Regions from separate parts of the Lysinibacillus sp. COL-1 genome, predicted to be linked through region 1. Evidence: a T-box and tRNA genes for the amino acid it is inferred to sense, from the RefSeq annotation. Region 1 holds a T-box; the other holds one or more tRNA genes.

What was found. The T-box of region 1 lies ahead of tyrS (tyrosine--tRNA ligase). A T-box ahead of a tRNA ligase gene usually reads a tRNA of that ligase, here a tRNA-Tyr.
Region 2: it encodes a tRNA-Tyr, which carries the amino acid that the T-box ahead of tyrS (tyrosine--tRNA ligase) is inferred to sense. The anticodon was not compared.

The regions. Positions count from the first base shown of each region.
Region 1 covers NZ_JCAWSJ010000004.1:2,827,828-2,835,548, forward strand. The annotation lists gene AC6BKE_RS22235 (type II secretion system protein) at 1-230, opposite strand, end outside; gene comGD (competence type IV pilus minor pilin ComGD) at 223-690, opposite strand; gene comGC (competence type IV pilus major pilin ComGC) at 659-997, opposite strand; gene comGB (competence type IV pilus assembly protein ComGB) at 1,008-2,078, opposite strand; gene comGA (competence type IV pilus ATPase ComGA) at 2,053-3,072, opposite strand; gene AC6BKE_RS22260 (helix-turn-helix transcriptional regulator) at 3,401-4,111, shown strand; gene AC6BKE_RS22265 (DUF2626 family protein) at 4,230-4,472, shown strand; gene AC6BKE_RS22270 (MBL fold metallo-hydrolase) at 4,539-5,183, opposite strand; gene AC6BKE_RS22275 (DUF2759 domain-containing protein) at 5,353-5,532, shown strand; gene tyrS (tyrosine--tRNA ligase) at 5,586-6,800, opposite strand; T-box leader at 6,946-7,186, opposite strand; gene AC6BKE_RS22285 (LTA synthase family protein) at 7,312-7,721, opposite strand, start outside.
Region 2 covers NZ_JCAWSJ010000002.1:58,475-66,195, reverse strand. The annotation lists rRNA gene AC6BKE_RS00645 (23S ribosomal RNA) at 48-2,975, shown strand; rRNA gene rrf (5S ribosomal RNA) at 3,162-3,277, shown strand; gene mbcS (acyl-CoA synthetase MbcS) at 3,405-4,991, opposite strand; tRNA gene AC6BKE_RS00630 (tRNA-Asn) at 5,261-5,337, shown strand; tRNA gene AC6BKE_RS00625 (tRNA-Glu) at 5,452-5,526, shown strand; tRNA gene AC6BKE_RS00620 (tRNA-Val) at 5,583-5,658, shown strand; tRNA gene AC6BKE_RS00615 (tRNA-Tyr) at 5,674-5,757, shown strand; tRNA gene AC6BKE_RS00610 (tRNA-Gln) at 5,772-5,846, shown strand; tRNA gene AC6BKE_RS00605 (tRNA-Lys) at 5,862-5,934, shown strand; gene rocF (arginase) at 6,120-7,025, shown strand; gene sigW (RNA polymerase sigma factor SigW) at 7,159-7,721, shown strand, end outside.

The sequences.
Region 1 (7,721 bases):
AATTCCCAATGATACTCTACTTGTTCAATGGTCCTAGAGCCTTCTGTTTGCTGTACTGCCTGATATTGCTTTAAACCTTCATAGGCAGTTTCAGCTGCGATGAGTTCTAGTTTTTTATTTGTAAGATTCGTCTTCATCGTATAGGTAAGCGGTATTAACGACATACACAATATTGTTAAAATCCCCATAGCTAAAATGGTTTCTACAAAAGAATAGCCTGACTCATTCAACTCTAGCTCTCCCTCGTCCTAATGTAATAACGACCTTTTTCTTTCCTTGAGGGGTTTTAAAGGCAATGGTTCCAGCTGACATAACATTTCCTTTAGTATTATAACTAAGTGTATGAATAGAACTTTCTGCGTTCAAAAACTCCACTCCTTTTGGAAAAGGACGTTCATATAAAATGGTATAAAAATCTTTTTGAATAACATAACGATTACTGGGACTTATTATTTTCATTGCTATATATTGCCGTTCATTCATGCTATAGGTTTGAATATACTGAATATCTAGTTGCATTTGCGTAAAAAATCGTTCCAATTCCTTTGCTTCTGCTATTTTGAATGAAAATTTACTAACAATCGCTGTTAAACTCATAACAAGAAACAAAACAATCAGTATTTCAAGAATTGTAAAACCACCATTTTTATTATGTTCATCAGCTATTTGACCCTGTTTCCAAATCTGCATTGGCTAGTCGTACCTCTCCCTCATTCGTGATGACTATTTCGGCTTTATTTGGGCAAGTCGTTTCATGTTCTTTTAAATAGCCTTTCATCACTAGATCATCTAATGTTGGATAGGTCATAAAATCTACTCGATAGGCCTCGACCTGCCCTTGTACCATAGATATATAAGCCTTACAGCCCTTCTCATCAATGGTAGCAAAATGCTTCGTAACATTTGGAATCGTAATTAAAATAAGGATTGAAATGATTAATAAAACAATTAGCATCTCGATTAAAGTGAACCCTGCTTGTTCGTTGATACGTTTCATCTTTTCCCTCCTAAACTAATTCAATCATGTGATAGATGGGTAATAATAAACTGACATAGGCAGCTACTATACAGACTGCTATGAGGATAAAGAAGGTTGGTTGTACAAATGCTAATACTTTTTGCAGAAGTTGTTCCTGTTTTTCCAGTAATAATTCGCTATACAACACTAATTCTTTTCCTAAATAGCCGCTTTGCTCACCGTGCTCTACAAAAACAGGAAAATCCTTTTGAAAAACAGCTAGTCTCATTACGGCAAGTGTTAGTGACTCTCCAAAAATAACCCTTTCTTTTATGCGCTGCGAAAGAATTTGCAGAAAAGGTTGAAGTTGTTGCTCTTCTAAAAGTTGGAGGCTGGCTTGTAATGAAAATCCACTTTGCAGTAAGCTTCCTAAATAAGCAGCAAACTGTCTTGTTAATATCAGTCGCATATAGCGTTGAATAAAAGGAATCTTGAATAGGATGGTGAGTTGATGTGCAGTAGGCTGTCGATTGAGATAGAGACGAACAATAAATAAACTGCCTGTTGCGATGAAAATGGTGAGGATGACTACATCAGGAACATGTAATAACGTAGTGGACAACGTAATACTTGTTTCTGTTTCTGCGGTTCGGCCGGCTACCAGTCTTTCGATGTTTGGTAAAAAGATGGTACGAAACACCAAAAATAATAACAGCAAAAATACGATCAGCGTGACAGGATAGATCAGCAGCTTTATGAGCTTTTTCTTGGTCATTTCACTTACCTTTATTTGCTTAGCTACACCTTGTAAAGCTTCTATCATATGACCATTATTTTCTGCTACCTTGATGGCCATTAAATAATGCTTGCTCAGCTGTAAAGTTTCAAGTATCCCTGCAACCCCTTCCCCTTGCTTCAGTTTTTCATCAATTTGCTGCTGCATATCTTCATGCGCCTTTATATGATGAGGCAATAGCATTGAAATGGCCTGTGGAAATAAATATCCTTCTTGCATTAACACACATAATCGATTAAAAAATTGTGCCTGCTCCCTTACTCGCCATTTTGTCGCCCTACTATAATAAAGCAAAACATTATGGATATATGTTTGTAGGTGCATAAAAGCTCTCCACTAATTCTTTTTGTCCCATTAATGTTAATTCATAAGGGAGTTCATAGTTGACCTTTTCTTTAATCGCAGAAATGGCTCTTGTTAAATGAACATCCTGTAAAATTTCATATACCGCACGGCGCTCATCTTGTACTGCTGAAGTCTGAACAAGTATTTGTGCCACAATACCGATAATCGTTTGATGAAGCTCCTCTATCGACACATCTAAGTCCATTAAACGATACAGGCAACGAATGGTATCTTTTGCATGAATGGTTGAGACAACTAAGTGTCCTGTTAAGGCAGCTTGGATAGCAATTTTTGCTGTCTCTTTATCTCGAATTTCACCAATCATGATAACATCAGGAGAGTGACGTAAAATGGCTTTTAGTCCCATAGCATATGTAACGCCCGCTCGCTCGTTCACTTGAATTTGAAGTAAATTTGCTTGGCTATTTTCTACAGGATCTTCTAAAGAAATCACATGCCGATTTAATTCTGTGGAACAATAGTGGATTAAGGAATAGAGTGATGTAGATTTGCCAGAGCCTGTTGCGCCTGTAAAAAACAGAAGACCTTGACGATGTTGCACAAGCTCCATTAAATTGTGTGCTGCACTTTTGGAATAGCTTAATGACGTTAGTGGGAATGTATGATTTTGGAGAAGTAAACGGATAATCAGGCTTTCTTTTAAAAAGACGGAAGGCAGTGTGGATACTCGAAAGGCGTATGGATTGTGTTCCATTGCTTTTTGAAAGGAGCCGCTTTGAGGTTTTCGTCGTTCACTGATATCTAATGCCGCAAGAAATTTATAGTAGGAAATCATTCTTTCTGCAAGTTCATTTGGGAGCTCACCAGCTTGGAGTAGCTTATCATATTTTCGAAAATAAACCTGATATCTTTTATTACCTGGAACGAGTAATAAATCGGATGCACCAAAATGATAGGCCTTTAGTAAAAGTTGCTCACATTTTTGTTCGACAACTGTTTCAAAATTCTGCATATATGCACCTCACTTCTAGTTCATTCGAATATGACCGCTCTATTCGTTATTTCCTAGTATAAAGAGGAAAATGCCACGAGAAAAGCCCTTTTCTGAAAATAAAAATTTGTTGTACATTTTCCTGTCAATCATGTTTTTTGCTATAAAAATGTGGATAAAGTGCAGTTTCCCACTAAAAAAGAAGATAAATGCATGAAAAAATTAATATTTATGCCGAAATGAACTGTACCTTTTTCAATAATACAATATAATAGAATGAACATGATTATTTTCCTAACACTTGGTAGGCGAACATAATTTTTTAAAAAAATTTAAAGAGGTGAAGCGCATGATCCATCCATTGAAAATTACTAGTACATTAGCCGATGAAACAAGGTACTCTATTTATGAGTACATATTGCAAGAGAAAAAAACAGTCACAGTACAACATATTGCTGATCAATTCGGCATCCATCCAAACGTTGCTCGGCTTCATTTAACAAAGCTTTCAGAAATCAATATTATTTCTGCGGACTATGTCAAAACAGGCAAAGGTGGTAGACCTGGACGTGTTTATAAAGCTTCAGAGAAAGGCGTATCTCTAACATTTCCAAGACGCGATGAAGATCGTTTATTAAAATGGACGATCCAATTAATTGAAGACATTGGACCATCTGCCTTAACGAAGTGCCAAGAAATTAGCTACCAAGACGGATACCAGCAAATGAAAAATTATATCAGCGCTGAATTAACATTAAATAATTCTCTATCCTTCGATGAAAAGCTTCAGCTGTTAACGGACAATGCCGCTTTAATTGGCTATATTCCACAAATTCAACAAACCGAACATGGCAAAAAAGTGACCTTCTCCATCTTCAATTGTCCTTTCCAGGAGCAACTTACTTCGCATTCTGATATTGTTTGTTCATTACATGAATCCTATTTAAAAGGTCAATTAGATGCATTGTTTACGAACAATGAATTTGTGCAAATTGAAAGTATGATACATAATTGCGATTTATGTAAATATGAAATAAACGTGACAGAAATCGAAAGCTAGATTAAAAATCCATTTGTTTGTCACAAAGACGGAGAAGTTCCAGTTTACAGACACCTTTCATATCATTTATAATGAGTAAGAGATTATTGTGTCGTGGGCAAAAGGAGGGGAAATCTTCATGGATAATATGTATAAAGTTATGGCATTCTGGACAGGTATTTTTGCCGTTATGTTCTACCTTGGTGGTATGAACGAGGTATCGCTATTATTCTTAGGTAATACAGGTTTATTCTTATTATTAGGCTTCTTAAACCTTTCAGAACGTATGTACATGTACATTTTCGGAGCATATTTAACTGTATTCTTCGCTGGCTTCACGTACTATACAACATTCATTCACGTACCTGGTGGCGGTCATTAATACAAAAAAAATCGCGTATCTCACAATGCTGAGATACGCTTTTTTATGCGCTTTGGTTATTCCTTTTTAAAATCCATTTAAGAAAGGATTTGTCTCCATTTCTGCGCCTACTGTTGTATAATTTCCGTGTCCAGGATAAATAATAGTATCCTCGGGTAATGTCAACAATTTGTGATGAATGGATGCTAATAATACTTTTGTTGAGCCACCTACTAAATCTGTACGTCCCACACCTTGTTCAAATAACGTATCTCCAACAATGGCAAAACCGTCATTATCAAAAACATAAGAAATACTACCAGGTGAATGTCCAGGCGTAAAAACAGCTTGGAAAGCAAAATTACTGATCTCAAATAGCTGTTCTTCTTTAATAATTGTGTCTTGCGCTGGTGCTGCTACCCTATAATCTGGTAATGCAGCATATTTACTAGAGCCATTCTTCGTTGGATCTCCTAGCCAGCTAACTTCCTTTTCATGAATCCATACAGGAATATCAAACACTTCGCGTACAGCATCTACAGCCCCTATATGATCAAAATGGGCATGTGTTAAAAAGATAGCAAGTGGTTTTAAGCCATTGCTACGAATTGTTTTAATAAGACGCTCTGCTTCCTCACCTGGATCAAATATAATACATTCTTTTTCTTTATTCGATACGATATAGCAATTCGTTTGAACAGGTCCAAGAGAATAACTTCGTACGTTCATCATAGTGATCACCTCAACTTTCTATTATACAGGCTTTGCCACAATTTGACGATAAATGTTCATAGTTTACGCTATTTTAGTTCTCGACAAAAACAAACAGAACGTTTACAATTAAGGAGGAATATTGTTTGCGACATTCATTTTCTGATGTCGAAAGGAGTGTCTATTTTTAATGAACTTATTAATGGTTATTTTTGGTCTAGTAGCGATTTTAGCTGTAGTTGGTACATTCCAAGCAATTAAAGAAAAGAACCTATTAAGCGTTGTTTTCAACTTATTAAGTGCCGCTGTATTTGGATGGTTCGTCATCATGACGATTGTTCACAGTGGGTATCCACCACAATTACACTAAAATTCAGACAAAAAGGAGCAGTCTCCCTGGAGATTGCTCTTTTTTTGTATTTATTATTTATTTAATTTAAGAAATCGTTTCTTACCAATTTGAATGACATCATCATTCATTAGTACAAGTGATAAATCATCCATCACTATTTTTTCTCCATTCAAGGATACTCCATTTTGCTTGATTAACCGCAGAAATTCACTCTTACTATGAATATAATCCATTGCCACTAGTTGTGGGATAATATCCACTATTCTTTCCTTATCAATTTCTAGGAGCAGTATAGGAATATTTTTTGGTATTTCCTTTCTTTGAAATGCAGCTTGGAAATAGGATTTAGCTTCCTCCATTGCTGTAGTCCCATGGTATAAGGCCGTTATAATTTCTGCTAACTGTAATTTTACATCACGGGGATTCTCTCCCATTTGCAGTCTATCTTGAATGGTTTGCACTTGTAGTGGATGCTCATCTGTTGCTAGTTCAAAATATTTGATGAGTAAGGCATCTGGTACTTCCATTACCTTTTTAAACATGACCTCTGGCGCTTCACTGACACCAATATAATTGCCAAGGCTCTTACTCATTTTTTCAATGCCATCTAAACCTTCGAGTAATGGCATAAAAATGGCAATTTGTTTTTCTAACCGCCGTTGCTTTTGTAAGGTGCGGCCCATTAAAATATTGAATGTTTGATCTGTTCCCCCTAATTCAATATCGGCCTGTAGCTCTACCGAATCATATGCTTGCATAAGCGGGTAGAAAAATTCGTGGATGCCAATTGGTATTTGCTGACGGTACCGTTTTTGAAAGTCCTCACGTTCTAACAGTCGAGCAACGGATGTCGTGGCTGCCAGCTGAATGACTTCTTCAAATGACAGCTTTGCTAACCATTCACTATTGAAACGAATAGTTGTCTTGTTCATATCTATCACTTTAAAAATTTGCTCACAGTATGTTTTAGCGTTTTGCTTGACCATGTCATCACTTAACGCGACACGGCCTTTTGCTTTACCCGTTGGATCACCAATACGCCCTGTAAAATCACCGATAACAATGACCGCCTGATGCCCTAAATCCTGCATTTGCTTTATTTTCCGTAGAACGACTGCATGCCCTAAATGAATATCCGGGGCGGACGGATCAAGCCCTAACTTAATGATTAAAGGCTTCTGCTCCTTATAGGATCGCTCTAATTTTTCGAGTAATTCCTGCTCATCAACGATTTGATCAGCACCCTTCTTAATTATCGCTAATTGCTCTTTTGGTGTTAAAAACATATGAAACATCTCCTTGTAATATTAAATATTAATATTGCAAGCTCTATAAGAGTTCACTAATCAACTACGCCTCAGCGTAAGAGGACGGCCAAATCAAGATAAACACTTGGGCTGTAAAGGCATAAAAAAAGCCCTTAGGACTAATCCTAAGGACGTTCATGAACGTGTTACCACCTTTTTTCGAGAGCTATTCACACAGCCCTCCTCAATAAGTACAGCCATAGCGATACTTTTGCAATGATTACGGATGCAACCCCGTCGTAGCCTACTAAAATTTCGGTACGCAGCTCCAAGATGTATTCACTTTAATATCCCTTGCGCCTCTCAGCAACCGGCTACTCTCTGTCAGTTCGATTAAAGCTACTCGTTCTTTTCCATGCCTTTCACTCTTATACTCCGAAATGCAAAAACAAATCTTCGTTATGCAGATATTTAAATTTATTATAATTGCTTATAGTAATTTGTCAATCAAAAAAGAAAAGAGAGACCTCAACTTGAGATCTCTCTTTTGTTATTTGACGGAATCCTGTTTTAAATTACCTGTCTTTTCATCATAGAAACGTAGCAGGTCTCCATTTATGATAGCATCGGAATTTTCCAGCTCCATTGTCGCACGATCAGCATATGACTGGCATGGCTCACCATCTATTTCTTCACCAGTTGCTTTGTCATAGCAAGCTTCTCCAGCATAAACATATTTATCTGTTATAAAGCGTCCATCACGGAAGACAACAAAATCCTCATGCTCTGGAGAGAATAAATCTGCACCCATTTGCATGTCTTTTGACGTTTCAACGCCAAGAAGATGTAAGATTGTTGGACGTAAATCCATTTGTCCTGAAATCTCTGTCATTTCTTTACCATCGTCAGATCCTGGGATATGGATGAATAAAGGCACTTCTTGAAGCAATGCATTGTCCA
Region 2 (7,721 bases), on a different contig from region 1:
AACGAGTGAAGCTGACAACGAAATGTGATGTGTATTGAAAGCCGTTAGGTTAAGTTATTAAGGGCGCACGGCGAATGCCTTGGCACTAGGAGCCGAAGAAGGACGGCACTAACACCGATATGCTTCGGGGAGCTGTAAGTGAGCTTTGATCCGGAGATTTCCGAATGGGGGAACCCACTACGTTTAATCGCGTAGTATCTTGACGTGAATACATAGCGTCTTGAAGGCAGACCCAGGGAACTGAAACATCTAAGTACCTGGAGGAAGAGAAAGAAAAATCGATTCCCTGAGTAGCGGCGAGCGAAACGGGAAGAGCCCAAACCAAGAGGCTTGCCTCTTGGGGTTGTAGGACACTCAATACGGAGTTACAAAAGAGCGAGTTAGATGAAGCGACTTGGAAAGGTCCGCCAGAGCAGGTAAAAGCCCTGTAGTCGAAAGTTCGTTCTCTCCTGAGTGGATCCTGAGTACGGCGGAACACGTGAAATTCCGTCGGAATCTGGGAGGACCATCTCCCAAGGCTAAATACTACCTAGTGACCGATAGTGAACCAGTACCGTGAGGGAAAGGTGAAAAGCACCCCGGAAGGGGAGTGAAAGAGATCCTGAAACCGTGTGCCTACAAGTAGTTAGAGCCCGTTAATGGGTGATAGCGTGCCTTTTGTAGAATGAACCGGCGAGTTACGATTACGTGCGAGGTTAAGCTTTAGAAGGCGGAGCCGCAGCGAAAGCGAGTCTGAATAGGGCGAAATAGTACGTGGTCGTAGACCCGAAACCAGGTGATCTACCCATGTCCAGGGTGAAGGTAAGGTAACACTTACTGGAGGCCCGAACCCACGCACGTTGAAAAGTGCGGGGATGAGGTGTGGGTAGCGGAGAAATTCCAATCGAACTTGGAGATAGCTGGTTCTCTCCGAAATAGCTTTAGGGCTAGCCTCGTGATGAGAATACTGGAGGTAGAGCACTGTTTGGACTAGGGGGCCATCCCGGTTTACCGAATTCAGACAAACTCCGAATGCCAGATATTTATACACGGGAGTCAGACTGCGAGTGATAAGATCCGTAGTCAAAAGGGAAACAGCCCAGACCACCAGCTAAGGTCCCAAAGTAATCGTTAAGTGGAAAAGGATGTGGCGTTGCACAGACAACCAGGATGTTGGCTTAGAAGCAGCCATCATTTAAAGAGTGCGTAATAGCTCACTGGTCGAGTGACGCTGCGCCGAAAATGTATCGGGGCTAAACGATTCACCGAAGCTGTGGATTGACATCTACGATGTCAGTGGTAGGAGAGCGTTCTAAGTGCGTTGAAGTCAGACCGGAAGGACTGGTGGAGCGCTTAGAAGTGAGAATGCCGGTATGAGTAGCGAAAGACGGGTGAGAATCCCGTCCACCGTATGACTAAGGTTTCCTGAGGAAGGCTCGTCCGCTCAGGGTTAGTCGGGACCTAAGCCGAGGCCGATAGGCGTAGGCGATGGACAACAGGTTGATATTCCTGTACCACCTCCTTACCGTTTGAGAAATGGGGGGACGCAGTAGGATAGGGTAAGCGCGCTGTTGGTTATGCGCGTCCAAGCAGTAAGGCGTGTGTGTAGGCAAATCCGCACACTGTAACGTTGAGCTGTGATGGCGAGTCCGTATGGACGAAGTTCCTGATTTCACACTGCCAAGAAAAGCCTCTATCGAGGTGAGAGGTGCCCGTACCGCAAACCGACACAGGTAGTCGAGGAGAGAATCCTAAGGTGTGCGAGAGAACTCTCGTTAAGGAACTCGGCAAAATGACCCCGTAACTTCGGGAGAAGGGGTGCTCTTGAGCGTGCAAGCGCATGAGAGCCGCAGTGAATAGGCCCAGGCGACTGTTTAGCAAAAACACAGGTCTCTGCAAAACCGTAAGGTGACGTATAGGGGCTGACGCCTGCCCGGTGCTGGAAGGTTAAGAGGAGTGGTTAGCGCAAGCGAAGCTGCGAATTGAAGCCCCAGTAAACGGCGGCCGTAACTATAACGGTCCTAAGGTAGCGAAATTCCTTGTCGGGTAAGTTCCGACCCGCACGAAAGGCGTAACGATCTGGGCACTGTCTCAACGAGAGACTCGGTGAAATTATAGTACCTGTGAAGATGCAGGTTACCCGCGACAGGACGGAAAGACCCCGTGGAGCTTTACTGTAGCCTGATATTGAATTTTGGTACAACTTGTACAGGATAGGTAGGAGCCAGAGATCTCGGAGCGCCAGCTTCGAAGGAGGCGTCGGTGGGATACTACCCTGGTTGTATTGAAATTCTAACCCATGCCCCTTAGCGGGGCAGGAGACAGTGTCAGGCGGACAGTTTGACTGGGGCGGTCGCCTCCTAAAAGGTAACGGAGGCGCCCAAAGGTTCCCTCAGAATGGTTGGAAATCATTCGTAGAGTGTAAAGGCACAAGGGAGCTTGACTGCGAGACCTACAAGTCGAGCAGGGTCGAAAGACGGGCTTAGTGATCCGGTGGTTCCGCATGGAAGGGCCATCGCTCAACGGATAAAAGCTACCCCGGGGATAACAGGCTTATCTCCCCCAAGAGTCCACATCGACGGGGAGGTTTGGCACCTCGATGTCGGCTCATCGCATCCTGGGGCTGTAGTCGGTCCCAAGGGTTGGGCTGTTCGCCCATTAAAGCGGTACGCGAGCTGGGTTCAGAACGTCGTGAGACAGTTCGGTCCCTATCCGTCGTGGGCGTAGGAAATTTGAGAGGAGCTGTCCTTAGTACGAGAGGACCGGGATGGACACACCGCTGGTGTACCAGTTGTCTTGCCAAAGGCATCGCTGGGTAGCTATGTGTGGACGGGATAAGTGCTGAAAGCATCTAAGCATGAAGCCCCCCTCAAGATGAGATTTCCCATTACGCAAGTAAGTAAGATCCCTCAAAGACGATGAGGTAGATAGGTTCGAGGTGGAAGTGTGGTGACACATGGAGCTGACGAATACTAATCGATCGAGGACTTAACCAAAACGTTTGAAACATTCAATGAACCGTTTATCCAGTTTTGAAAGAATAATTTCTTTTATGAAGGGTTTCAAGATACGAGTAGTTCGAGGAAGCAATGGAGAGAGGGAAGGAGCGTACTCAAGTACGTGACTGACTGAACGACAGAAGCTGACGAAGAAATGTGATGTATATTGAAAGCCGACCATAGTCTAGTGATGATGGCAAAGAGGTCACACCCGTTCCCATACCGAACACGGAAGTTAAGCTCTTTAGCGCCGATGGTAGTTGGGGGCTTCCCCCTGTGAGAGTAGGACGTCGCTAGGCGCAAAAAGTCGCTGCTGATACACTCAGTAGTGGCTTTTTTTACTTAAGCTAACTAATAAATTGAGATGATTTATAAAAATATAAAAAAGAAGGCATGCCTTAAGTGGAATGCCTTCTTTTTTGATATTTAATGTGTTTGAACAGTGGCAGCTCGTAGTTCAATGCGGCGAATTTTTCCGGATGTTGTTTTTGGTAACTCATCAATAAAAACAATACTACGAGGGTATTTATACGGTGCTGTTAACGCCTTTACATGCTCTTGTAACTCCTTTGTTAACTCGACTTCATCTCGCTCTTTGAAGCTCTCTCGTAAGATAACAAAGGCCTTCACAATATGGCCTCTAATTTCATCTGGTGCAGCAACAACTGCACATTCTTGTACAGCTTCATGTTTGTTTAATGCATCTTCAACTTCGAATGGACCAATCGTATAACCAGAAGATATAATAATGTCATCTCCACGACCTTCAAACCAGAAATACCCATCTTCATCACATTTAGCTTGATCGCCAGTAATATACCAATCACCGCGAAATGCAGCTTGCGTTCGTTCTGGCTCTTTGTAATACTCCTTAAATAGAGCTGGTGAGGATTTGTGGATGGCAATATCGCCAACCTCTCCTACAGGTGCTTCATTTCCTTCATTGTCGATAATACGTACAATATTACCTGGAGTTGGAACACCCATGGATCCAGGGCGTAATTCAGTGTTTTCGAGTGTACCAATTAATAATGTATTCTCTGTCTGTCCATAGCCATCACGTACTTTTAGCCTGAAACGATTCATAAATGTTTCAATGACTGGGCGATTTAACGGTTCACCAGCAGAGACTGCACTACGGAGGGATGAAAGATTATAGTCTTGCAAATTATCAATTTTCGCCATAATACGATATTCAGTTGGTGTGCAGCAAAGGACATTTATTTTTTCATCTTGTATGAGCTGAAGGTACGTTTTTGCATCGAATCCACCATGATAAACAAATGCAGTAGCACCGAGCATGATTGTAGATAAGAAAGGGCTCCAAATCCATTTTTGCCAGCCAGGAGCTGCTGTAGCCCATACTAAGTCGCCTTCACGTACGCAGAGCCATTTTGAAGCAGCTGTTCGAATATGCGCATATCCCCAGCCATGTGAATGTACTACACCTTTAGGTTTCCCAGTTGTCCCAGATGTATAGGAAAGGAACGCCATGTCATCACGTTTAGTAGCTACTGCTGTAAATGTAGTTGGCTGTGTGCTTGCCAGTACATCTAAAGAAGCCCAATCGCCTTTTGCAGTACCAATAACTAATTTGTTCTTTAATGTGTCTACAGTAGAAGAAATTTGGTCAACCTCACCTGTAAATGCTTCATAGGCAATAACTGCACTAGCAGAAGAGTGCTCCATGCGATATTCTAAGTCACTTGCACGTAGCATTTCTGAACATGAAATAGGCACGATGCCAGCCTTTAAACAGCCAAGAAAAACAAAATAGGCTTCTGGTAGGCGAGGAATAATAACTAGAACGCGATCTCCCTTTCGAAGTCCTGTCTCTGTAAAAGCATTTGCGTATTGATTCATTTTTTGGACAAGCTCTACATAGGAAACTGTTCGTCTCTCTTGTTGCGTATTTAACCAGCGTATTGCTTGGCGATCACTATCTTGTGAAAACTTTTCTAATTCCTCTGTGATATTATAAAATTCAGGTGCAATTAAATCATTTGTTACCATCCGAATATTCCTCCCCCAGGAAATTTGATAGAAAATTCTTAAAACTATTTTTATTTTAACAATTGCAATAATATACAGCAAGAATATTTAGCACGCAAAATAGAAATATTAGATTTAATAGAGAACTATTATGCTTTTGGATTAATTTTTAAACCTACTTCGACAAAAAATATAAAAATTTTCATAAAATATGTTGCATAATTTATAATGCTTGCTATAATAATAAATGTACTTAAGAGGTTGTTTAAACCCAAAGTGAATAGTATCGTTCCGAAGTAGCTCAGTTGGTAGTAGCACCTGACTGTTAATCAGGTTGTCGCAGGTTCGAGTCCTGCCTTCGGAGCCATTTTTTTTGCCCATTTTTAAGAAGCTGTTATACATAAAAAAAGTTATAAAAAAGTATTGCAACTATTAAGAAATGATGTTATTATAAATCTTGTCTTGTTTGAGACGTGATACTGGCCCCTTGGTCAAGTGGTTAAGACACCGCCCTTTCACGGCGGTAACACGGGTTCGAATCCCGTAGGGGTCACCATTTAAAACATAGGCTTTATAAAGAAAAATAAACTGTGATATAACACCTGTTTCTATGGAGGATTAGCTCAGCTGGGAGAGCATCTGCCTTACAAGCAGAGGGTCGGCGGTTCGAGCCCGTCATCCTCCACCATTATTGTGTTATTTCGGAGGGGTAGCGAAGTGGCTAAACGCGGCGGACTGTAAATCCGCTCCTTAGGGTTCGGCGGTTCGAATCCGTCCCCCTCCACCAGTTTTATAAATGATTGGGGTATAGCCAAGCGGTAAGGCAACGGATTTTGATTCCGTCATGCCTAGGTTCGAATCCTAGTACCCCAGCCATTTTTCTTTTTTTACGAGCCATTAGCTCAGTTGGTAGAGCATCTGACTTTTAATCAGAGGGTCGAAGGTTCGAGTCCTTCATGGCTCACTTTTTTAGAATAAAGTATATTCAAAAGTGTTATAATAACTATAGATAACTAATCTCTTACTGAAAACAGTAGGAGATTTTTTTATGTTATCAAAAATTGAATAAATATGCACTTTTTTGTCTAGTTGAGCCAAGTGGTATCTAGGCTTTACAATAATATTATAACTTTTAGGGGGTATAAAAACATGAATAAACTTAATATTTCTATTATTGGAGTACCAACAGATTATGGACAAACACGTCGTGGTGTAGATATGGGGCCAAGCGCGATTCGCTATGCAGGCGTTGTGGAACGTTTGGAGGCTATTGGACATGAAGTACAAGACCAAGGGGATATTCGTGTCAGTCAAAAACTTGCAGACGCACCTGTCGATGAGAAATTACTGAATTTAGAGGAAGTTGTAGATGTTAGCACGGCTTTAGCTAATAGCGTGCATGAAGTAGTAGAACAAAATAAGTTCCCACTTGTATTTGGTGGAGACCATAGTATTGCTATTGGCACACTAGCTGGATTAGGTGAGCATTATAAAAATCTTGGCGTTATTTGGTATGATGCTCATGCAGATTTAAATACACCTGAAACAACACCATCTGGCAACATCCATGGGATGCCATTAGCAGTTAGTATTGGACTAGGTCATGAGCGCTTAGTGCAAATTCGGAATTATGCACCGAAAATTAAACCAGAGAACGTTATTATTATCGGAGCTCGTTCAGTAGATCCTGGTGAGCGTGAGTTAATTCGTCAACAAGGGATTAAAGTATATACAATGCACGAGATTGATCGACTTGGTATGACGCGTGTCATGGAAGATGCACTTGCTTACTTGAAAGAACGTAATGTTGATGGATTACATCTATCACTTGATTTAGATGGCTTAGATCCGCTTTACACGCCAGGAGTTGGTACACCCGTTCCTGGAGGAATTACGTATCGAGAAAGTCATTTAGCAATGGAAATGTTACAAGAATCAGGGATGCTAACATCAGCAGAGTTTGTAGAAGTAAACCCAATTTTAGATGAGAAGAATACAACAGCAAATGTGGCTGTTGCATTAATGGGATCTTTATTCGGAGAGACACTAGTTTAAAGAAAATTTGACAAAAAATTGCCTGTTGCCACATTGCATAAAAATCTTTTGTTATAATTGAATTAAAACGAAACTTTTCTTATCGATGGGTCGTATAGTATAAGACAGTTGTAAAGGTGGAGAAGTCAACACAATGGATGCGTTAGTAAACAAGAGAATAAAACAAGTGCTTAAAGGCGATCAAAACGCATTTGCCGATATTGTGAGTCTCTATCAGCACAAACTGTACCAAGTATGCTATCGAATGTTAGGCAACAAACAAGAGTCTGAAGACATTGCTCAAGAAGCTTTTGTGCGTGCTTATATGAATTTGCATACTTTTGATCAGAAAAGAAAGTTTTCGACGTGGCTTTATCGCATAGCGACAAACCTCTGCATTGACCGTATTCGCAAAAAGAAACCGGATTATTATTTAGATGCAGAAGTAGCTGGTACAGAAGGGCTTGATATGTATTCGCAAATCGCAGCAGACGACCAGCTACCAGAGGAGCAGTTAGAGCAAATGGAGCTGCAAGATCGCATTCAATATGAAATTGGACGATTGCCGGATAAATACCGTTCGGTTATAGTATTGAAATATATAGAAGAGTTATCGTTACAAGAGATTAGCGAGATTTTAGATATGCCGCTTGGAACGGTGAAAACGAGGATTCACCGCGGACGTGAGGCATTACGTAAGCAATTAAACAATCTGTA